2 regions of the Paenibacillus guangzhouensis genome follow, and region 2 is predicted to be linked to the other one. Evidence: riboswitches for the same ligand, from Rfam matches in the RefSeq annotation. Region 2 holds a riboswitch; the other holds the start of a gene.
What was found. A riboswitch is a leader RNA that binds a small molecule or an ion and turns the genes downstream of it on or off. The one in region 2 is predicted to bind glycine.
Positions count from the first base shown of each region.

Region 1: linked by a shared signal. The riboswitch ahead of GCU39_RS24795 (amino acid permease) and the one ahead of gcvT (glycine cleavage system aminomethyltransferase GcvT) in region 2 are both predicted to bind glycine.

Region 1 is NZ_CP045293.1:5,487,548-5,499,607, forward strand. Features, by position in the region: gene trpB (tryptophan synthase subunit beta) at 1-565, shown strand, start outside; gene GCU39_RS24770 (DsbA family protein) at 621-1,550, opposite strand; gene GCU39_RS24775 (TetR/AcrR family transcriptional regulator) at 1,693-2,259, shown strand; gene GCU39_RS24780 (DUF8821 family protein) at 2,449-2,913, shown strand; gene GCU39_RS24785 (hypothetical protein) at 3,341-3,988, shown strand; gene GCU39_RS24790 (polysaccharide deacetylase family protein) at 3,992-5,308, shown strand; glycine riboswitch at 5,596-5,675, shown strand; gene GCU39_RS24795 (amino acid permease) at 5,793-7,151, shown strand; gene GCU39_RS24800 (bifunctional glycosyltransferase family 2/GtrA family protein) at 7,369-8,463, shown strand; gene GCU39_RS24805 (glycosyltransferase family 2 protein) at 8,463-10,742, shown strand; gene GCU39_RS24810 (hypothetical protein) at 10,763-12,060, shown strand, end outside.
Region 2 is NZ_CP045293.1:1,315,845-1,327,904, reverse strand. Features, by position in the region: gene GCU39_RS05900 (Gfo/Idh/MocA family protein) at 1-1,094, opposite strand, end outside; gene GCU39_RS05895 (LacI family DNA-binding transcriptional regulator) at 1,104-2,168, opposite strand; gene GCU39_RS05890 (GNAT family N-acetyltransferase) at 2,642-3,079, opposite strand; gene GCU39_RS05885 (tetratricopeptide repeat protein) at 3,180-3,662, opposite strand; gene GCU39_RS05880 (GrpB family protein) at 3,699-4,241, opposite strand; gene GCU39_RS05875 (LacI family DNA-binding transcriptional regulator) at 4,256-5,233, opposite strand; gene GCU39_RS05870 (Cof-type HAD-IIB family hydrolase) at 5,403-6,194, shown strand; gene cls (cardiolipin synthase) at 6,279-7,679, opposite strand; gene GCU39_RS05860 (MarR family winged helix-turn-helix transcriptional regulator) at 7,769-8,203, opposite strand; gene gcvH (glycine cleavage system protein GcvH) at 8,572-8,964, opposite strand; glycine riboswitch at 9,174-9,268, shown strand; glycine riboswitch at 9,272-9,371, shown strand; gene gcvT (glycine cleavage system aminomethyltransferase GcvT) at 9,476-10,603, shown strand; gene gcvPA (aminomethyl-transferring glycine dehydrogenase subunit GcvPA) at 10,600-11,952, shown strand; gene gcvPB (aminomethyl-transferring glycine dehydrogenase subunit GcvPB) at 11,949-12,060, shown strand, end outside.

The sequences.
Region 1 (12,060 bases), 2.7 Mb from region 2:
ATTCCCGACGATGGTCAAACACTTCCAGGCTGTCATCAGCGAAGAGTCAAAGCAGCAGATTCTAGAGAAGGAAGGCCGGCTGCCGGATGCGGTGGTGGCATGCGCGGGCGGCGGCAGCAATGCGATTGGCGCATTCGCCCACTACATCGACGAGCCGAGCGTTCGCTTGATTGGCGTCGAACCGGACAAAGCGCCAACCTTAACTCAGGGCGTCCCAAGCATCATTCACGGCTTCAAGTGTTTAGTGTTGTTGGACGAAGAAGGCCAGCCTCAAAAAACCTATTCGATCGCTGCGGGGCTCGACTATCCGGGCATCGGACCGGAGCATAGTCACCTGAAGGTAACTGGGCGGGCCGAATATGCGACCGTTACTAATGAGGAAGTGCTGGAAGCCTTCCAGGAGCTGTCCCGCACAGAGGGAATCATCCCTGCCCTAGAGAGCGCGCACGCGGTTGCACACGCCAAGAAGCTAGCCAAGGCGATGGGTCCGGATCAAATTCTTATCGTTAACTTGTCTGGCCGCGGGGACAAGGATGTTGAACAAGTGTATCAAATGCTCAAATAGGTTCCGCAGGTGCTGTGGCCGTCAGGAAGTTGATCTGACGGCCTTTTCTCCATTATTATTTCGTGGTTGTAATATAGAATTCGCCTAGAAGTTCCTTCATTTCATAACTGCTTGGTGCCAGTTCTTTTTCAACAAAAGCGTTGATTCCCGACTTTTCAATATCATACATAACTTCAATTTCTTTCGAGAATAATAGCTTTTCTTGTTCAAGCAAGTTCGAAAGGGATGGTTGTTGTTTGGGCTCAATTTTCCCCGTATTCAGCGTTTGCTGCAGGCCCTCAACATAGGATTCCAACGAACGGCTGCCTACGATTTTCAATCCTTTATTGTCCTCGTTGATCATAACGATCGTCGGGAAGCCTCTAACACCAAGTCTTCTAGCGAGACTAAAATCTTCGTTCAATAATTGTTGGCCGGATTGATGCTCGGCATCCCTGACAATAGCTTCTCCATCGAGCCCAAGCTGATTTACGATGTCTATCATGATGGATTCCTCAGCGATATTCCGATTAAAGACGAAGAGGGCTTCTCGTGAACGTCTTAAGTAATCATAGGCTAATGCATCGTTATTATTTTTTTGAATCACTTTGAATACACGAGAAGGCGGGAAGGAGGATTGGACCGGATTGTTGAGCATCAATGAACCGTCAATCGGCATGCGCGAATATTCTCCAACCTCTCTCCAGTGGCCGAAGACATCAGCAGGTCCTGATATTCCGTTACGGGGGTCGACAGGCTCATCACTCCATTTCTCCAGCAACCCGCCCATTACCGTATGAAAGTTAAAATAATGCCCATACTGCTCTTTAAATCGACGAAGAACAGGCTCAAGCGCCCAGCAGTGAGAGCAAATAGGATCCGTGACATAATACAATTCAATGGATTTTTGAGGTTGATTAAAATCGATCATCTCCATTTCTTCTTCCCCAGCTACGCCACATACACCAGTCTCTAAATCACAAATCATATGATTATCGTTCGCCATTTGTTTATCCTCATCTCCCATGATTGTTGCTTTACAATCAAATTCTAGCCATAATCGATCGATCGGAACACCAATAGATCATTCGATTTGTTGTTTATGCAACACATTGATACAATTGTTTAAAAAGTTGGAGGGACATGATATGACGCAATCGAAGACAGACCCCCGCATTTTACGAACTCGCAAGTTAATCATGGACTCTTTTATTGAACTTTCAGGGAATAAAGAATTCAAGGATATTACCGTCAAGGATATTACAACAGAGGCTAAGATCAATCGCGCAACGTTCTATTATCATTTTGAAGATATATATGACTTGCTCGACAAAGTATTATCGGAAGTTCTATTGATTAATTTGAATGCCATAGACTTCGAGAAAAGCGAGCTAAATGAAGCGTCGATTATTGATATCTTCGTAGCCATAACGGATTTCCAAAGAGCGTTATCCAGTCGGTGTCATAGAGGATACGATGAGACTATAGCCCGCATTATCAGGGAACAACTTGAAATCATTTTCTATGGCATGCTGCGAAAACAACATACAACAGAAGAGAATGAATCGCTAAAAATTACAGCGGTCATTTTAAGTTGGGGCGTTTATGGTGCTTCGGTAGAGTGGAGGAGAAATCGTAAGGAATTATCACCAGAAGCATTTATTCGGTCGGCCATTCCTTTTCTGATGTCTGGGATTGAACACGGAAAATCGTAAAAACGCAACAACGGCGAATATTTATAGCGATTATTGTTAATACAAGTCTATGAGAGCAATTTTCTTTTGGATCATTTTAGTATAATATTTGGTAGATAAGAGGAAGAAATAATTGAATGAAGATTGGCAAATATTTTTGGATAAATATGAATTTATTTTCGTTTGTGAATATGAGAAGGAGAGATGGAAATGTCGTATATCGTTGATTTTAAGAATGTGTCTACGGTTGGCTTAGAGTCTTCCCCTGTAGTAGAAGCTCTTGCTGGTCTGCGTGCGAATGAAGCCCGTTATTTTATGACCAAGTACAAGCATGAATTTACGGTTGTACCCGCTAGCGAAAGTCAGGATACCCTTGATTATGTGAACCGCATTTTGAAAGAAGAACGGAATATTGAGTTTGCGGCCAAACCTCTAGAAACGTCGCGTTTTCAAGTGGAAAATATCCAATTTGCCTACGTTTTCTATGAGGATGGTCTTGCGATCAATGTGATGTATACGGTTGATGACCCTAAGAAGCGGGCCGTTGGGTTTAAGCTGTCTGAGGGAATGGAAATACCAAAGGAGCTAGAAGAGAAGTTTAAGTTTGCTAGGCAGAAGTCGAAACTAGCCGGGACGATTCGGGGTTCGTTTTTTGTCATTAAAGGACAATATTAAGGTAAGCAAAAAGCGTAAATAAATAGGAATCCAACCGTTGTGGTCTGTGGCATCTACGCTGGGATCATATGTTGTTCTATTCCGAATATTCGTTCTATTTAAATACCTCTAAAGCTAAGTAGAGACCGGGCGTAGTATGCCCGCAGTCTCTATTTTATTGTTAAACTCCCAGATTTCATCGGATCTAGTGAAATAGTGCTGATACCCCCACACCGCCCTACCATTAGCCTATCTTCTGTCAAGTAAATTAGTGCTTTAGCCCTGATTATTAAATTGGAAATTCAACTATAATGAGAGAATACATAATTCAACATTTTTCAACATTTTCTCAGAAAAGGTGATTTCATCTATGTTTTCTCCGTTCCAAAAGAAGAAGAGTAATCTTGAGCAGCAGCAATCGCGAGAGGACCTCGGCATAAGGAGGGACTTGGAAGAACCACAAATGGAAGTGTCGATAAATTCGGCTGATTCCGGGGTGAATGAAGAGCCTTCAGGCTCTATTTTAAACAATAAGGGCCATATGGACAAAAGCTCGCTTGATCTGGTATTCGCCGTAGAGCAGATGATTAAGGCCAAGCAGCATGTCGAAATGAGTCATAACGATATGCAAGATCGACTAAGCCACGCGAACGGACAAAATGATCGTTTGAACAGAGACTTGAAGAACTTGGGCAAGGTCATCGAGGAACGCGAGAAGAGTATTCTGGAGCTGGAGCGGAGACTGACCGATAAGAATCTGAAGGTCGACCAGATGATGGAAGACTATCGGGAGCTTCATTCCACTTTGTCTGGTGAGAACGAGGAGCTTAAAGGCGTAATTGAGCTTGAACGCCAGAACTATGCTGGCTTACTTCAGAAGCACAACGAGACGACTGCCGATAAGAATAAGAGAATCAGCGAACTTGAGGAGAAGCATGCAAGACTTGAAGCGGAGCTCGCTCAAATGAAACAGAAAACCGATGCTCTTCGCCAGGAGAAGACGCATCTCCTTAATATTGTAACTGACTTTACTAACCGACTGACATCTCCATTTGCATCGAATGTGGGAACAACAGAGGAAGCTTCAATCGATTAAGTCATGTCTGATCGGAAGAGAAGGACGAAGATGGGGATGGAGACATACAGCACGCAGGTAATGGAGCTGCTGTCGCTTGGGAAGACCTCCGATGGTGTAAACCAAATCAAGGTTATCGTTACCCAAGAGGATAGACAAGCTGCATACGTAATCGAAATAGATGACTTTACATTTCTTGGGCTTGAAGCGTTGAATCCATTGAATGGAGACAGGATTCGACTCTCTCCCTATTCCAAGTGGGATCCTTACCGAAATACCTTTTATAGTGCCATAATCAGAACCACAGATGTTTCCCGAGATATGCTGTATTTTGCATGCAGCGAAGCATATATAGATCGAATAAAGCAGATCAGGGATTTTCCACCCGTTCTAATAGACGAGGGAGGGCAGGAAGGCGGAGTAGAGAAATTCGCTCAGTACCGAGCACAATTCCTGCGGCAATTCTCTGCACGCGTGCCAAGGATATCCATTCTAATCCTGGTCATATTCGGCTTGCTGACTGTTCTATCTATCGCTTCGAAGGGCAAAGATGATTTCGTACGTATATTTAGCGGGCCAATCGGCGTAGTGAATGCAGAGGTAACAACGGATGACTTTCAAGCACCGATTGTTCGCGCATTCATAAGTGATTTGGATAAGACCGGAGTTTCAAATGTGGCTGTTGGATCAGAACAATCCGCCCTATCCCAAGTCTCGGATCAGCCTAACATCAATCAGACGCAGGCAGACTTTGAAGTCATCGACATCGATGAGAATAAGAAGCTCTTTGGGGTGCCAAAGAAATATGTCGCCTTAACCTTCGATGATGGACCCTCCGCGCTCACGGAGCAAATCGTGGACATTCTAACGGAAGAGAAGGTAACGGCGACATTTCTATTCGTAGGGCAGAATGTGGAACGCAATCCAGATGCCGTAACTTATGCGAACGAGCATGGAATGTCAATTGGGAATCATTCCTGGGATCACAGTGTACTTCCGAGAGCTACCTCTCAGGATCAGAGTAAAAATTTGTCGAAGACAAACAGCGCTTTGGAATCCCTGACGAATACTGCCGTTACTTTGTTCCGCCCGCCATACGGTGCGGTTAACGATGAACTTGTCTCCGAGGCTAAGAAGTTGAATATGAAGACCCTCCTGTGGAATCGAGATCCGGAGGACTGGAATGAGAAGAAGCCAGAGGACATCATTCGATTCTTTCATCAGAGTGAAGCTGCTGGGGGCGTATATGTACTGCACGAGAACAAGAACACATTAAAGGCACTTCCAGATATTATAAAATACTTAAAAGGAAAGAACTTAACGTTCGTCGCGTTCAAATAAAATAGACCAGTATTGACGTGAAAAGCACCCATTTGGGTGCTTTTTAATTTTACTCTAAAGTTGATACGGTGAACCTGCTCAGAAATTTGCTTTCTAATGTTGGTGGGGTTTGAACATAAGACATTTCATCGATTTAAATGGAATAGCCAAGCCTCTAGAAACGGGAGTTTTTATTTATGACGTTGACAAAATATTAGAACGTGATTAGTATTAGAAAATATTTATATCCGTTGAAAGTCAAATAAAATAGTAAGCAAGCTATGATTGCTATGGGTCGTACTATAGCAGGAGCAGCTTCTGGAGAGACCGTGGAATTCCACGGCGCCGAAGGGTTCACAATCTCAGGCAAAAGGACAGAAGAGTATTAAATATCTAATTTGTTATATTGGAATAGGTATAACAAGTCTTATTTATTATTCTTTTGATCAAGAGATTGGAGCGCATCCAATCTCTTTTTTTATGCGTAAATAAGGGGGAATATGCTATGGGACAACAGGAATTGAAGAGAGGGTTAGAGAATCGGCATGTTCAACTTATTGCCATTGGCGGCACCATTGGTACTGGGTTATTTTTAGGATCAGGCAAAGCAATACAACTGGCGGGGCCATCCATTATCTTTGCTTATTTTATCGTGGGTATTGCCATTTTTTTCGTGATGAGGGCGCTAGGAGAGCTATTATTGTCGAAGGCCGGGTATCAATCTTTTACAGACATTGCTGAAGACTATCTTGGACCACGGGCCGCGTTCGTAACTGGGTGGACCTATTGGTTCTGTTGGATCATGACGGCCATGGCCGATGTGATTGCTGTCGGGGTATACGTGAAATATTGGTTTGATATCCCGCAGTGGATCCCTGCAGTCATCTGTTTAATCATTTTATTATCACTCAATCTATTAACGGTTAAAAGTTTCGGGGAATTGGAATTTTGGTTTGCTCTAATCAAGGTCGTGACTATTCTGGCGCTGATTGCGATTGGCGTTGTTTTGCTGGTCATCGGATTCCAAACAGATGCAGGAACGGTGAGTGTCAAGAATATTTGGGAGCACGGGGGATGGTTTCCAAACGGCGTTTCGGGGTTCTTACTTTCATTCCAAATGGTTGTGTTTGCCTATGTCGGTGTGGAGTTAGTGGGTGTATCTGCAGCGGAGACATCTAATCCGGAGAAAAATATCCCGTCGGCGATTAATAAAATTCCGTTAAGAATTCTATTCTTCTACGTCGGAGCATTGATCATCCTATTATGCATTAACCCATGGACGGAACTCACTCCATCCGAAAGTCCCTTTGTCAAAACGTTTGCTTTGGTCGGCATTCCTATTGCCGCAGGAATTATTAACTTTGTCGTACTAACGTCAGCCGCCTCAGCTTGCAACAGCGGGATGTTCTCAACAAGTCGGATCTTATATAATTTGGGCAAGAATAACCAGGCTCCAACCGGCTTTGCCAAACTTAATAAAAATCATGTACCCAGCAACGCGTTATTCATATCTACGCTTGTCCTATCGGTGGGAGCTCTTCTGAGTAAGCTTATTCCGGAGCAAGCTTTTGGCATCGTGACAACCATTAGTGCCATTTGTTTTATCTGGGTATGGGGTGTCATTCTAATTTGTCATTTGCGGTATAAAAAAACACAGCCGGAATTACAGGCTAAATCGAAATTTAAGGCACCGTTGACGCCATTTATAAATTATGTTGTCCTAACGTTGTTTGCCATCGTTCTCATGATTATGCTGTATGCTGAAGAGACGCGCCCGGCCTTATTATTGACGCCAATATGGTTTGTTCTATTATTTACTTTGTATGCGAGCAGAAGAAGGAAGGAACAGCGTAACAGGGTATAGGCAAAAATTATCACACCCTAATTTGGTAAAGGTGCCCGATGTGGAGTCGGGTGCCTTTTTGCTATTATTACTATTAATGTTTTAATTCATTGTCGAAATAGTGCTTTTATACTATTTTTGAGTCGGATTGTTCGTTTACTGTCTACTTTTTTGGTGATATACTCACTATAAATAGGAGAAAATGCAAAAAAATGTAGAGAATTGGGGATTTTTCAGGATGGTTATGGAGAGAAAAAACGGCGAAACGATTATCCTTATCCCATCGCTTGAGCCAGATGAGAGACTATTGACCTATGTACAGCAATTGCGAGATTATGGTTTGATCCATATTGTTATTGTGGACGACGGTTCCGGCGATGCGTACCAGTGGATTTTTGGTCAGCTTCGCGAGAGCGGTTGTGTTCTGCTGCGGCATACGGAGAATCAGGGGAAGGGCGCTGCGCTCAAGACGGGCTTTCAGTATATTGAACAGCAGTTCGATGAGGTTGCCTGCGTTGTAACGGCCGATTCAGATGGACAGCACGCAGCAGAGGATGTATACCGGCTTGCGGAAGAAGCGAAGCGTCATCCTGACGCGCTGGTTCTTGGGGTAAGGAACTTCAGCGAGGGAGGGATACCGCCGAAGTCATTGCTGGGCAATCGGGTTACTTCCTTTATTTTTGCGATGTTGTATGGCAAGAAGTTATCCGATACGCAGACAGGACTTCGGGCTTTCGGCCCTTCGCTGCTCGCATTTATGCAAAATATTCGCGGGACCCGATTTGAATACGAGCTGCAGATGCTCATCTCTTGTATTCAGTCCGGCATACCGATTCATACGCTGCCGATTCAAGTCATTTATGAAAATGGCAATGCGGGGACGCATTTTAAAGCGATTCAGGACAGCGCTCGGGTGATGCGTGTTCTGTTCTCCAATTTCGTGCGGTTTATTTCCTCTTCGATTGCAAGCTCTGTCGTCGATTTAGGGATCGCATGGCTACTGATCGACATATTGCGGCCCATGCTGGGTGAACAGGACTATATCAGGATCCTACTCGCGACGGTGATCGCAAGAGTCATCTCCATTATGGTCAACTATTTGCTGAATAAGCATTTTGTATTCCGCAAGGAGGATAGCCAGGGGAGTTTATGGAGGTATTTGACTTTGTGCGTAATCGTGATCTTGCTTTCCAGCACCGGGGTCTATTTGTTCCATACGATGATATTTATGAATGAGAAAATAGCAAAACTCGTCTGTGATGCCGTGTTGTTCCTGCTAAGCTTTCAGGCGCAGCGGCGGTGGGTATTTGCTGCAAGGAGGCAGCGACGATAGTGCAAAATGAAAAACGGCAGCATATTTGGTTTGTCGTCACGATGATCCTGATGTCCATCTATTTGTTATGGCGTATCTTTTTTACGTTACCATGGGATCAAGGGTTCTTGAACATGGTATTCGGCATTCTGCTGATTGTAGCGGAGACGGTAACGGTGCTGACGACCTTTGAATTGTTTTTTCAGAAAATGCAAAAGGAACGCACACAGCTCGACTTCCCAATCATCCCACCGGAGCATTATCCGGATGTCGATGTGTTCATTGCCACGCACAATGAGCCGGTCGATCTGCTGTATAAAACCGTTAATGCCTGTACATTCATGGATTATCCGGACAAGCAGAAGGTTCATATTTATTTGTGTGACGATGGTGGTCGGCCTGAGGTTGAAGAGCTGGCCAGACAGTTTGGTGTCGGGTATCTTGGTTTTCCTGGGAACAAGGAGGCTAAATCCGGCAATTTGAATCATGCATTAAGCAAAACCTCCTCCCCGCTTATTGCGACTTTTGATGCGGACATGATTCCGCAGCATACCTTCCTGATGAAGACCGTTCCATATTTCCTGCTCTCGCAGTTTACCCAGGACAAAGGGGAATGGCGGCTTCGAAGAGAAGATGAGCTCGATGACAAATTCAAGCTCGGGCTGGTTCAGACCCCGCAGAGCTTCTACAATCCGGATTTATTCCAATTTAATCTTTATGCGGAACAGGGCATTCCGAACGAACAGGATTTCTTCTCCAGAGAGGTTAATATTTTGCGTAATGCCTCCAATGCGGTGGCCTATACCGGGAGCAACACGGTCATTTCCCGAAAAGCGATGGAGGAAATCGGCGGTTTCCCGCTGAAGACGATCACCGAGGATTTTGAGACCAGCATCCGCTTGCAGCAAGCAGGCTATATTACGTATGCAACCCAGGAAGTTCAGGCTGCAGGGCTGACCACGACAACAATTCCGAGCATGATTAAGCAGCGCATCCGCTGGGCGAGAGGCATTCTTCAAAGTTTGCAGAATACCCGTGCTGTTACTTCCGGCAAGCTGCCCTTTTGGACAAGAGTTACCTATATGAGCAGCTTCTTGTATTGGTGGTCTTTTTTTAACCGGTTGATTTTCATCATGGCACCCATTTTGTTTGCGCTGTTCGACTTCCAAATTGTAAACACGAGCTTTTTGGAAATTCTCGTATTTTGGCTTCCGTCTTACTTTTGCTACAGTATGTCGATGCGTTATCTGTCCAGCAATATTCGCAATCAGCGCTGGAGTCAAGTCATCGATACGATTTTCATGCCATATCTGATATGGCCAGTTCTGCTTGAAACCTTGCACATCCATGAGAGGAAGTTCAAGGTGACGAACAAGAAGAAGGGCGCCGGACCGAAGTGGATGACTTCCTTGTTGTATGCACTTCCGCACATTTTCCTGCTGCTTCTTTCGGTTGCGGCAATCGTCCGGTTCGTGCACGGCAAGTACGGCTTGGCTCTCTTCTACAGCAGCATTATCGTGTTTTGGCTGGTTCATAATATGATTGCACTCTGTTATGCCTTGTTCTTCATGATCGGCCGCCGCGCTTATCGGGAGACAGAGCGAATTCGGGCGCAAGAGGATGTCACGATCCACTACAAAGCGGGCAACCTGCGCTATCAGGCCAGGACCGTCGATGTGTCGGAGCATGGCATTGCCATATATGTCGAACATCCCGTCTACTTGCCGCCCCAGACGACGATCTCACTCGTCGTGAAGAGCGAGCGCTATGAAGCGAGTCTGGATGCCGTCATCGTCTATGTGAAAAAGGATGGGGATGGCTGGCGCTATTCGGCAACGGTTCAGCCGGTCGATGAGACGAACAAACGCCAATACATGCAGATCATTTATGACCGGAAACACTCTTTGCCTGAGCAGATGAATCTATGGGATACGGCTTATGACGATATGGTCCGTAACGTGAAAAGGCGCATTGTTCAACCGCTTCTGGATAAACGAAAAATGCCGCGGATTCCGCTTCAGTGTCCAATCGTTATGACGAATGGTGCTGGATGTACGCTGCGCAGTTTTAATTACCTTTACTTTTCCGCCTCCGGATTCCAGGGCGATATTCCAGTAGGGGCTGTGGTGACCTTCTATACCCGAAGCGATATTGAAGTCATTGTGCGGCATACGGGTAAAACGACGGCCGGTCATCAAGAGGTGCTCCTCTCGGTTGAGAATATCGGCGATATAGTGGATCGCGGGCTTGTCGATCAGATGCTGGATGATTTGCTCCATCCACGTTCCGAGAGCGCTTAAGAGGATGAGGAGAGATAGAAATGCTGATTTTGTTTCAACTGTTGATGGGGGTCCTATTGGTGCTTTCCTGTCTGGGTTACATGCTGTTTGTTCGAAAAACACTAACATTACCATGGGAGTTCATCCCTGTATTCGTATTTTCATCGATTGCCTGCATTGTTTTTGTGGGTGGTCTGGCAGGGCAGCTCTATGTAGTTAGTCTTGTTGTGTTGATTCTAGGCCTGCTGGCGTACGTTGGACTCGTGGTCCGCTGGCTGCGCCAAGGGGCTAAATTCCGCTTTTCGTTTTCTATATTTCTAGTTACTTTCCTGGTAGGAAGCTTTATCTTTCTGCTGGTGCTGTTCCAGACCTCATTGACGCATTACGATAATTTTTCCCACTGGGCGATCGTGTTGAAGGTGATGTTAAGTACAGATGCCTTCCCGACGTCAGCTTCGAACCTGATTGATTTTAAAAATTATCCGCTTGGCGTCTCGTCTTTTCTCTATTATGTCTGCCGGTTTGCGGGACATGCTCAGTCCGTGATGTTATTCGCGCAAGGGCTGCTCATTTTTTCGTGTTTCTATGCTATGTTTGGCATCGTATCCGAGAAGAAACGTTTTCTCTTGTATGCTTTCCTTGGATTAGGCCTTTCCATGCTTTCTTTTTTCAATCTGACGATCCGCATCACTAATCTGTTGGTGGACTTCTTGCTCCCGATTTATGCGCTGGCCATCTTGGCGGTGGTCTATCGGTATCGGAATGAGATGAAGCGGGCATGTCTTGTCGTTCTTCCGCTTGCGGGCTTGCTGACGGTCATGAAAAGCACGGGTATTATTTTTGCGGCGATCGGGTTGCTCTTCTTGATCTACACTTGGCTGACGCATTGGAATAAGCCCGGCTGGAAGAACGTGCTTGCCGTCGTCGGGATGCTCTGCGGGGTATTGCTTCCTTACTTTGGCTGGAGCTGGCGCATGAAGTCTGTCTTCCAGGGCGTAGAGAATAAATTCGACGTCGCTTCCTCCGGTCTTCAAATGGGAAAAACGACGGAGCAAATGCATGAGATTATATCGCTATTTCTGAAGTCCAGTACCGATCTGACGACACGGCCGGCGATCGGGATTGTCGTCTTTGAGCTCCTAGCGATCGCGGCTTCTATTTTTGCGGCGGTGGTGTTGAAGAAGAAGTGGAATTTGTGGAAAGCGCTGATTGCCTTGGATATCGTCCTGTTATTGTACTATGCAGGGATTCTGGGGTTGTATCTGTACTCTATGCCGCTAGATGAGGCGATTTGGCTGGCTGGTTTTGAACGTTATGCATCCAGTATTGTCGTACTCTT
Region 2 (12,060 bases):
ACGATGCCTTCATCGCCGCCGCCATGTCCGAATGTACCTGGATTCACTTTGATCGTCTGTTGTTCTTTCGTTAAGAAGTCATAAATTGTAAACGAGTTGTTCTCCATATCGCCGCGGATTTCGCCTTTGGTTCCCATGATCTGTACGGTACGTGTCTGATTATGTGTGAATCCGCACATGCTGAACGTTGCTGTCGCACCGTCTGCGAATTCCATCGATGCCACTTGATGATCGACAACGTTATTGTCAGAGTGGTACACACAACGTCCGTAATCGTTTGTTTGAAGCGCTTCCAAAATGCCTTCGCGGCTTGTATCTAACGTAAATTTACGCGCCCATCCTTTGCCTTCACCTAGATAATAACGTGCTGCATGATATGGACAAGTGGATTCGGCAGGACATCCGTCTAGACAACGAAGCGGCGCACCGGCTGGAGCGTTCTGTTCATTAAAATGCATGAGTGAACCATACGAGCTGATTCGCATGCACGGCTGATTCATGAGCCAAGATAGCACATCCATATCATGACAAGATTTCTGAAGAATCATCGGACTCGATACGTCCGAGTTACTCCAATTACCGCGTACAAAGCTGTGGGACATATGCATATGCTCTACGTTCTCATTTAATTGAATCGAAGCAATCTGACCAATTCGACCTTCATCTAATACACGTTTGATCGATGACCAGTAACTTGTATAACGAAGTACGTGACCAATAATAAGTAATCGATTGTTGCGCTTCGCTGCAAGCTCCATCTCAATGCATTCACGTGGTTCTGGTGACATCGGTTTCTCGAGCAGCACATGGTAGCCGAGGTCGAGCGCTTTTAACGTCGGTTCATAATGCATTCGATCCATTGTACAGATAATCATGACATCCGCCATTTTCGGCTTATTGAGGACATCCTTCCAATCGGTAAAAGCCATTGACTCCGGAATGCCGTGGTCTTGCATGAAGTTCACTCTACGTTCCTCGTTCGGCTCGGCTACAGCGATAATCTGCAGCTCATGCGGGTAATTAATCGCATAGGGCCCATAAGCTCTAGCGCCTCGATCCCCTGCTCCTAATAGAATTGCTGTTACTTTGTTCATACGTGTACACTACCTTTCGATAAGAATTTGGCTATGAATAGAGGATTCTCTTATCATCAGTTCAAAGGGCAATACCATTCGGTATGGTATCGTATATGCTCCATCCATCCAATCAAGGAGCGATTTCGCTGCTGCGAGCCCCATCTCGTATTTCGGAATATGTACGGATGAGAGGGCAGGAGATGTATATTTGGCAAAATCGATATTATCAAGACCGATAAAAGCTATGTCTTCCGGAATTCGCAAGCCTGCTTCTGTAACCGCTCTCATCGCTGAGATGGCCATCATATCACTCGCGCAAAACATCGCCGTAGGAAGATCATTGGGATGCTCATGCAACAAACGCTTCATACATTCGTAACTGCGGTCAACGTCCCACTCTGAATTCATGATCCATGCCGGGTTCACTGTAAGTGCCGCACGTTCTAGCGCTTCACGATATCCTCGGAATCTTTTCTCCCTCGTCATATCGCCTGTAAGTCCTACGCCTCCGATAAATCCAATACGCTCATGACCTTGCTCGATAAGATGCTGCGTTGCAGCCTTCGCTGCGATTACGCGATCATATGCGATGACGGGAACGGTCGGATCAGAGATATCGATTCCCACACAGTAGGGAACCACTTCACGCAGTTGCTGATAGAGCGACTTCTCCACTCCTTCGACAAAAATCAATCCATCTGGCTTGCCCTCACCTTCAAATTGATGATGGGCTAGATCTTCACGAATCTCATCTTCCGTCCGGATGAAATGCAGTACGCAGCCCAAGCTCTTCAGTTTATCCTCAATGCCCGCTAGAATCGGCGAGAAATACGGATGGTTATACTTATTGTTCGGTAACGAGAGAATACACCCGATCCGCCGCGGTTGCGCGTCCGGCTCGACTTGACTCAATTTCTTCTGCACTAAGCGCCTTGGCGTTTCATTCGGTTGATAGTTCAGTGCCTTGGCTGCTTCCCATACTCTGTTTTTCGTATCTGCACTGATATGTTTGCTTGTATCGTTATTGATTACGCGGGACACCGTAGAAATCGATACCCCAACCATTTGGGCAATATCCTTCAAAGACGGCATGCTCCACCTCCCTTACTCCTCTTGCATCTCTATGGACTACGACTCTATCCAAATTTGGGTGATGTACAAATAATATAAGGGGCATTTGGGCAGGTGTCAACGACTATTTTTGGGTATTTTTGGGCCCAACAACTTATATGGCGATTCATTTTTCTTTAAAATTCTGGATGCGTACGGTTCTCGTAGGAATTAAGTGCGTATGTGAGGTTGGGTTCGTATAAGAGTAGATAGATCCCGCATACGTATGGCATGGTGCGAGGACGGCTTAGTATCGTGTGCGAACACGTATTTTTTTATCACGTTGATGTGAATTAAGATGCTATTCTTCTTCTCGAAGGACATTTTTTATTATATCAGAACACACGTTCTTGCTGTAGGATATAAAAAAAGCCGAGCCTTATGGCCCGACTTCGGAATCTAGCTGTTCGATCGATGGTAGCATCAGAAATCTTAATCCTTCCACTCTCTTGCAATTACAATTTCATTGTTGTGCAGTAAGCTGCGAATCCCATACTCGCCCAGAATTGTCGTCCTTCGGGATTGCTCTCAAGAACATCAATGATCAGTTCTGTCGACTCCGGAAATACATTCGACTGAAGCAGTCTGATTCCAGCTCTTCCATACCCGCGCCTACGATAGGCATCCCGGATCATATATTGTCGTACATAGACTTGCAGTTTTCCCGGGTTAACCTCATTTGATCGGTATTGATACAAGGCATAGCCCACAATCTCTCCTTGAGATAAGAGAATCTGGGCTTCCCACTGCTCCTGCAAGAAACGAACCATCCGTTCGGTTAGTTGCGCTAGATTCATGGGATTAACACTCTGCTCAGCTCGAATAAGTTCTTGATTGAGTATAGCCAACATGGGAGCATCCGCAAGGCGTGCTTGTCGAAGGGTTAGGTTCATCACTTTCACCACTTTTCCTATGAAGGTACATATCATTTTGGAACCTATTCTACTGCAATATATTGACAATAGCAATGGCTCACTTCGATCCGTTCCATCGTCAGTCCCACCGTTGATCCAATTTATCGGCATAGAAGGCAATGGCTTTGCGATACGTTTGAACACCTTGATCGGCGCTTGTCTCAGCTAATTGTTCCAACAGGATTTGCATCGCTTGACTGTGCTCTTGCAAATTGTAGAGCGTCATGGCATAGAACACTGGATACTCTCGCTGCGCCGGAAACTCAGCCATTGCCCGTTCCAAAACCGCCTTGGATTCTTCGTACATCCCAAGCGTCCGATACGTGCTGCCGAGACCAAGGAATGCGCCTTGCCGATCTTCCCCCATAATTCCGAGTTCTAGTGCTCGTACATAATAAGGTGCTGCTTCACGTTCCAGGCCCATCACATCATGAATCCAGGCGCATTGATACCACACCTCCGGAGACATCGGCATGTCCACCACCAATTGGAGCAGAATGTCTCTCGCCGCCTCATGTTCACCACGCTCGCGAAGCCCAATCGCCTCATCTAACTTTTCCATTCCCTCACCCCACTATATTTCTTATTGACATGGATTCTATGCATCCGATACTCCAGGTTTCCAGCCCTCATGCATACTCCAACCATGGGCTTGTCGAAGGATCGCCCATACAACCTCTTCCTTCCCACGAACATAAGCCTCTCGATCATTCCGATATCGCTCAGCGAGGCCATATTTGACTTCTTCGTACTTTTTGCATGCTTCAGGCTGTTCCCTAAGGTAATCACGAAATAATAAATTCAATTGCTCGGACCAACTGCCTGCTTCACGCACATGGATATGTATTCTCGGGTTTTCTGGGCCTTCACGAAAATACCGTTTGCTCAGGTCATCATTATCTGAATGGTAGCGGTAGCCTGCATTTTCCAATGCGATCTGATATTGTTCCATTGTCTGCAAACAACGAACAGAGATTTGAATATCGATTATTGGCTTAGCGGCCAACCCTGCTACCGATGTCGAACCGATGTGGTCGATACGCATAGCGGTCTCGCCGAGCGCTCGCCGCAGCTCTCCAGCAAGCACAAGGAATTGATCATGCCATTCCTGCTTGTATGCCACTACTTCGATGAAATCCATGCTCCCACTCCTCCTCAGACCGTCGTACGCTCAATCAGCCGATAGGGTAACTCTTTTCGCGCTGGCGGTAACGTCTTATCATTCATTCGCTCATATAGAATCTCAAAGGCGTAAGTCCCGACATCATACATCGATTGTTCGATCGTCGTGATGCCGAGCACTTCCGCAATGGGCTGATTATCCAATCCGATGACCGCTAGATCCTCAGGTACTTGGATCCCATGCTTTCTCGCCTCGGCGACGATCGCAGCGGCAGGATGATCCCCTCCACCTAGTAGCGCTGTCGGTCGATTTTCCATAGCTAACATATTGTGAACGACTTCAACCCCGCGCTCAAAATCAAAAATACGTTCAAACTGCCAGTCTGAACAAGGCTCCTCGCCAATTGCATGCAGAGCATCGTAATAGGCTTGTTTACGATTTCGGTTGCTGTAGCTGTCGCCGCGGCCGATAAAATAACCGATCTTGCGGTGGCCCTTGCCGATAAGATAATCCATCCCCAGCTTGAAGCTACCATAATGATCGATAAATACCGACGAAATCGCTCGATCCCCTGCATTCTCACAAGCGATAATAGGACCATACACGGCATAAGGTTCGATTTCATCCCATGACATCGTTTTGGAACAGAACACAATCCCGTCAACCTGCTTCATCCGGAGCATATCCAGCACCTTCTGCTCTTCTTCCGCCCGATAATCCGTCTGGCATAAGACCAGCTTGTAATCGCAAGCAAGAGAAGCATTGGCAATCCCGTCGATCATACTCCCAAAGTACGGATGATTGACATACGGCAGAACGACCGCAATCATTGATGTCTTCCCTTTGACAAGGTGGACCGCATTCATATTTTGGGAATAATTGAGCTTCTCCACCGCTTCGAGCACGGCAGCACGCTTGTCTTCCCGAACATACGGGTGCTGATTGAGCACGCGCGATACCGTTGCGATCGATACGCCAGCTAGCTTCGCAATTTCCTTAATATTCGCCATGAAATATCTTCACCACCTTTTCTGAAAAATGGCTATTGACCTGAAAAGCTTTTCATAAATTATCATGAATTTGTAACACCAAGAGCAGTCATCACATGCGGCCAGCGTTACCTTCATCGGGCGTCATGGCCGCACAATTCTTTTATCATCATAGAGGAGGAATGCCATCATGGGAAGACCTATCGTATTCTTCGATATTGACGGTACATTGTTGAATGAGCAAAAAGAAATTCTAGCATCAACCCGCATCGCCATCCGTGAATTACAGCAGCAAGGCGTATATACAGCGATTGCGACAGGCAGAACGCCAATATTGTTCGAAGATATTCGGCAAACGCTGGGCATTGACTCTTATGTCGCGATGAACGGGCAATATGTCGTTTTCGAAGGACAAGTTATTTATGATAACCCGATACCACAAGAAGAGCTGATCCAGCTTCAATCCGAAATGCAGCGCAATAACAGTCCCTATGCTTATGTCAGTCATGACGATTTCAAATCGAGTGAGGCGAATCATCCCTATATCCGAGAATCCTTCGGAGATACGAAGATCACGTATCCTGCCGTTGATCCGACCTTCCATCTTCGTGCGCCGATTTATCAAGCCATCGTATTTTGCGAGGAAGAGAAGCTCAGCCATTATATCGACCGCTTTCCACACTTTACATTTTTACCTTGGCACACGTATGCATTAGATATTCTTCCCAAAGGCTGCTCCAAAGCGATCGGCATTTCCAAAATGTTAGAACACGGCCGTTTCAGCCTCAGTGACAGCTATGCCTTCGGTGACAACAACAACGATCTGGAGATGCTCTCCCTCGTCGGAACGGGCGTTGCGATGGGCAATGCGCTTCCAGAGACAAAAGCCGTTGCAGATATGATCACCGCTTCATGTGAAGATGACGGTATTTATCACGGTCTTGTTGAGCTTGGCTTAATATCTCCTGTTTTGATGAAATGAAAAGAAACGTCTACCAGCCTCATATAGGCCGATACACGTTTCTTATGATCTGATATTCGATTCGATTAATGAAACGTAGATGCACTATAGGATTGGGGAGATTAATCGCGTCAGCGATTCTCCAATCTTATGCATACGCGGCCGCGCTTCGTACATCTCACGCGTTAAGCGAACGGCATCCTTCATATCCTCTTCGAAAATGGCGTGCAGCTTGGAAGGCGTCTCTCCCCCATACAAAAACGCGTTGACCTCGAAGTTGAGCTTAAAACTCCGAATATCCATATTCGCCGTACCAACCGTAGCGACTTTGCCATCGGCGACCATCGTCTTGGCATGCAAGAAACCTTTCTGATAGAGATAACATTTCGCTCCAATTCGGAGGAGCTCTCCCAGATAGGAATAGGTTGCAAGATGGACGATTTTATGATCTGGCACCGCTGGAATCATGATACGCACATCGACGCCAGACAAGACGGCCATCCGAAGTGCATTCTGCATCGTCTCATCCGGAACAAAATATGGCGATTGCAAATATAACGTTTCTTTCGCAGAATTAATAAGCTTAATGCACGCGTTCTTAATCTGCTCTTGGGTACTGTTCGGCCCACTGGATACAATCTGAACGGCATCGCGGCCCGTCCGTTCTACAGGCACGAAATATTGTTCCATCTCCCTCAATTGCTGCGTTGAGGCCAAATCCCAGTCTAGAATGAACTGTGCTTGCATCTGGAACACACTGCTGCCATTCATCTTCAAGTGGGTATCTCGCCAATAACCGTAACGCTTATCGAGTCCGAGATATTCATCCCCTACATTAAATCCGCCAATGAATCCGACCGTGCCATCGATGATCGCAAGCTTCCGATGATTCCGATAGTTCAAGCGAAAATTCACATAAGGGATCCTCGACGGGAAGAAGGCCGCGACTTGTCCACCAGCATCAATCAGCGGCTTGAAGAACTGCCGAGATAATCCCGCGCTACCAATATCATCATATAAAAATCGAACATTTACATTCTCGCGTGCTTTGAGCGTTAGCGCGTCAATCAGACGACGGCCGAGATGATCATCCCGTACGATGTAATACATAAGATGAACGTGATGCTTCGCCTGTAAGATCGATTCGATGAGCGCATCGAATTTCTCATGACCATCCGTATAGATCGTGATGTCATTATCCTGGGTTAATATCGATTTAGCCGTCGATAGGTTCATATAGATCATGTCCTGGTAATCCGTATTGGCCCCATCTTGGAAATGAATCTGACCTTCCCTGAAAAATTGCTGCTGAGCCCGAACCATCTGATTCATATTTTCATGTTGCTCTTTGGGAATCTTATATATTTTGCGTTTGCTAATGTTCTGACCGAACAGGAGATATAGAATAAATCCGATCCCCGGGAGAAATAACAGGACCATCAGCCAAGCCCACGTATTTCCTACATTACGCCTCTCAATGAAAATGACCGCAATCGCTAAGACCATATTCAATATTGAAAGGAATGAATAAACGGAGCTCCATATACTCAAATTGTCTGGCCCGCCCTTCTATTCCATTTGATATCCATGATGCGCTACGCTTTGTCCTGTTCTGTGAACTTTGAGGTGATTTTCTCAAATGTCTCGACGAGCGCAACCAATTCTGTCTTGGTGAGGTCCGCTACTAACGGTTCAAGCGCTTGATCACGCAGTTTTCCAGTCTCTTTGAGGACTTCATGTCCTTTGTCAGTCAACTGGACGAGCACAATGCGCCGGTCATTCGGATCCGATTGACGAGCGACATAGCCGCTTTTCTCCAATCGATCGATCATCACCGTGATGGAGCTTGGCTTCACTTCCAAGCATTCCGCAAGCTGTGATAGTTTGCACAATCCTAGTTTGTACAAACGAAACAGCATCATGATTTGAGGCGGTGTTATTCCCGCAGGCAGCTTCTCAATCACTTCGCTATTGACTTTCTTGTGTACGAGATCCATTGCTCTCTGAAATCGTTCTAGATATGACTCCATAGTTCCTCCCCAAACACTCTCATCAAAATTATTTTTGATTTTCAACAATTAGATAATCTAAAATTATCATGTTCGTGTTGAAGTGTCAATGAAGATGAGCACCATCATCCTATGGCATATGCGCCAATCGTCGACACAGATAAGTCACATCTTGACCCGTACATGGGAGCAAGGCATAACGAAACACACCAACCTAAACCCTTGAATCTTCGTATCACTCGTAGTCAGTGTCGTCTTTTTCTGTATAAGGTATACAAATCCGTCAGCTGAACCTGCTGTTCAATCGGCTGCAGACATGACAAAAAGAGCTGTCCGCCGCTCAATCACCGCGAATCAACTCTTCGCATCACAACGTTATGGATTACCAATTAATCTTTGGTTAATTCACTGTAAGCATCTGCGGTTAACAGAAGTTGTACCGCATCGTCCGCCGTTCCGTCGACCTCCACCTCAACAAGCCAGCCGCCTGCATAAGGCTCATTATTCACGAGTTCAGGCTCCGTCTCGAGCTGCGTGTTGACGCGAATGACTTTCCCAGTAACAGGGCTGTACAATTCCGAGACCGTCTTGACCGATTCGATCGACCCCATACTGTCACCGGCTGTCACTTCATAACCGACTTCGGGAAATTCAATGAATACAATATCCCCAAGCTGATGCTGCGCATGATCCGATATGCCAATTCGGATTGTATTCTCCGAGATCACTTCAGCCCATTCATGCTCTTCACTATAACGCAAGTTTGGTTTTACTTCACTCATGTGAACGCCTCTTTTCTGAAAATGTCGCTGTAACGGATTGCATGTCTTTCGCTTGTCTTAGCTCCTGAGGTCTAATTCCCTATTAGCGTAGAACAACGATCACAAGGCTGTCAATATCCGGTATTAAATTATTTTCATTACCAAAAAAATTGATTGACAATGTAGTGAACGGTCGAGTATTAATGGAGTAATGGAATAATTAATCGCGGATGAGGGTAACGGGAGAGATTACCGAACCTAGGTAACGCCGAAGGAGTAAGCCTGCACAGGTGAATCTCTCAGGCAAAAGGACCTTTACCGGACGCACCTCTGGAGAGCATTCGAAGCGTCATGCTAATCGAATCACCCAAGGGGAAACTTATCGGACAATCGGTCCATAAGGTAACTCTCAGGTACAAAGGACAGAGCGAAGGAAATGGGATGCCTACCGGGCATCTAACGTTTCTTTTGCCTGTCTTTTTTTGTTGTTATCATGTGAACGCTACACAATCCAATCAGATGAGGTGAATGCATGACTCAGCTTCGCAGAACGCCACTTTATCCACTCTACGCAAGCCATGCCGGTGTCCGTTGTATTGATTTCGGCGGATGGGAACTGCCCGTCCAATTTCTTGGCATTCAGAAAGAACACGAAGCCGTACGACAACAAGCTGGTTTGTTCGATGTCTCGCATATGGGTGAGTTCATCGTCACGGGCGAAGGTGCAGAAGCCTTCCTCGGGCGTATGACGACAAACGATGTCACCAAGCTCCATGATGGTCAAGCACAATATACCTGCATGTGTTATTCAAATGGCGGCGTCGTCGATGATCTGTTGGTATATCGCATCTCGGCTGAGCATTACATGCTCGTCGTGAATGCCTCGAATATCGATAAAGATTGGGATTGGCTCACATTACATCAGCCAAGTCATGTGCAAATGGAGAATGTATCCGATCAGACGGCTCTCCTCGCGATCCAAGGTCCTTTGGCTGAAAAAATCTTGCAGCAAGCAACAGATGCACCACTTGCGGAAATAGCCGGATTCGAATTCATCCACGATACGTCTGTCTGCGGCGTACAGACGCTAATCTCACGTACAGGATATACCGGTGAAGATGGGTTCGAATTATATTTACGTGCGTCGGATGCTCCGGCTGTATGGACAGAGCTGCTAGAACTTGGTGAAGGGTTGGGGCTAGTGCCTGCAGGTCTTGGCGCGCGGGATACACTTCGATTCGAAGCCAAATTGCCGCTCTACGGCCAAGAATTAACAGCTAATATTACCCCTCTCGAAGCTGGTCTAGGGATGTTCGTGAAGCTTGACAAAGGAGATTTTATTGGACAGGAAGCACTCGCATATCAGAAGCAGACAGGCGTCCCTCGCAGACTTGTTGGCATTGAGCTGATCGATCGCGGTATCCCAAGATCCCATTATCCCGTCTATGCAGATGGCGTCCGAATCGGCGAAGTAACGACGGGGACACAATCCCCTACGCTCAAACGTAATCTTGGACTTGCATTGATAGATACAAAATATGCGGCTGTGGATACCGAAGTCGAAGTGGAAATACGCGGCAAAATACTTCGCGCCAAAATTGTACCCGCTCCATTCTATCGAAATCCAACACGTTCAACGGGAGGCATGAAATCAAAATGAAACATCGCTATCTGCCTATGACGCCACAAGATCAAGCCGAAATGCTCAAAGTAATCGGGATGGATTCCATGGATCAGTTATTCCAAGACATCCCTGCAGAAGTGCGCTATCAAGGCACACTCCCCATCTCAGAAGCACTGGATGAAATATCTCTCCTTCGCCATATGAAACAATTGTCCGATCAGAATGCTGATTTTGATCGATATACAAGCTTCTTAGGGGCAGGGATCTATGATCATCACGTCCCCGTTGTCATAAATCATGTCATTTCCCGCTCTGAATTCTATACCGCCTATACACCCTATCAACCTGAGATCAGTCAGGGTGAACTGCAAGCGATCTTCGAATTTCAATCCTATATCTGTGAACTAACAGGTATGGCAGTCGCCAATGCTAGTATGTATGACGGGGCAACCGCTCTTGCAGAAGCTGGTTCGCTAGCTGCTGGCGCAACGAGACGGAAGCAGCTCATCGTCTCGCGTACGGTGCATCCTGAAGCACGTCAAATCCTGCAGACATCTGCGCGCGGTCTTAATCTCGAGATCGTAGAAATCGATTTTCAGAATGGTGTTACCGATCTTGAACAGCTCAAATCGCAAATGAGTGCGGATACCGCCGCTGTCCTCATTCAATCCCCTAACTTCTTTGGCTGTATCGAGGATATTAAGGCTATTGGCGAGATGATTCATGCGCACAAAGGATTACTGGTTGTTAGCGCGAATCCGTTATCGCTCGGCATACTGGAGAGTCCCGGCAAGCTTGGCGCGGATGTCGTCATTGGAGATGCACAGCCATTCGGGATTGCGGCGTCATTAGGCGGGCCCACTTGCGGTTACTTCGCTGTAACGGAATCCCTGATGCGCAAGATGCCGGGACGAATCGTTGGGCAGACATTAGACCGTGATGGCAAGCGCGGCTTCGTCTTAACGCTGCAAGCGAGAGAGCAGCATATTCGCAGAGAAAAAGCGACCTCCAACATTTGCTCGAACCAGGCACTGCTTGCGCTATGCGCGTCAGTGTACCTATCCACGATGGGCAAGCAAGGCATTCAAGATGTGGCACGCTTGAACATCCAGAAATCACATTATGCTGCAAATATGATTCGACAATCTGAACGTCTCGCTGTGGCGTATACCTCCCCGTTTTTCAATGAATTCGTTGTCCGCTTGCCGGACGGGGCGAATCCGGCTCAGATCAATGAGCAACTGCTCGCATCAGGATATCTAAGCGGATATGATCTAGGCCATGCCTATCCTGAATTACAGGGGCATTTATTAATTGCCGTCACCGAACGGAGAACCAAAGACGAGATTGATCAATTCGTAACACGTCTGGAGGCATGTCTATGAGTCAGAATCAAGCTTTAATCTTCGAACTAAGTCAACCAGGACGTGTCGCCTATGCATTACCTGAATGCGATGTTCCGGAAGTCAGCTTATCCGAATGGATCCCTGAAT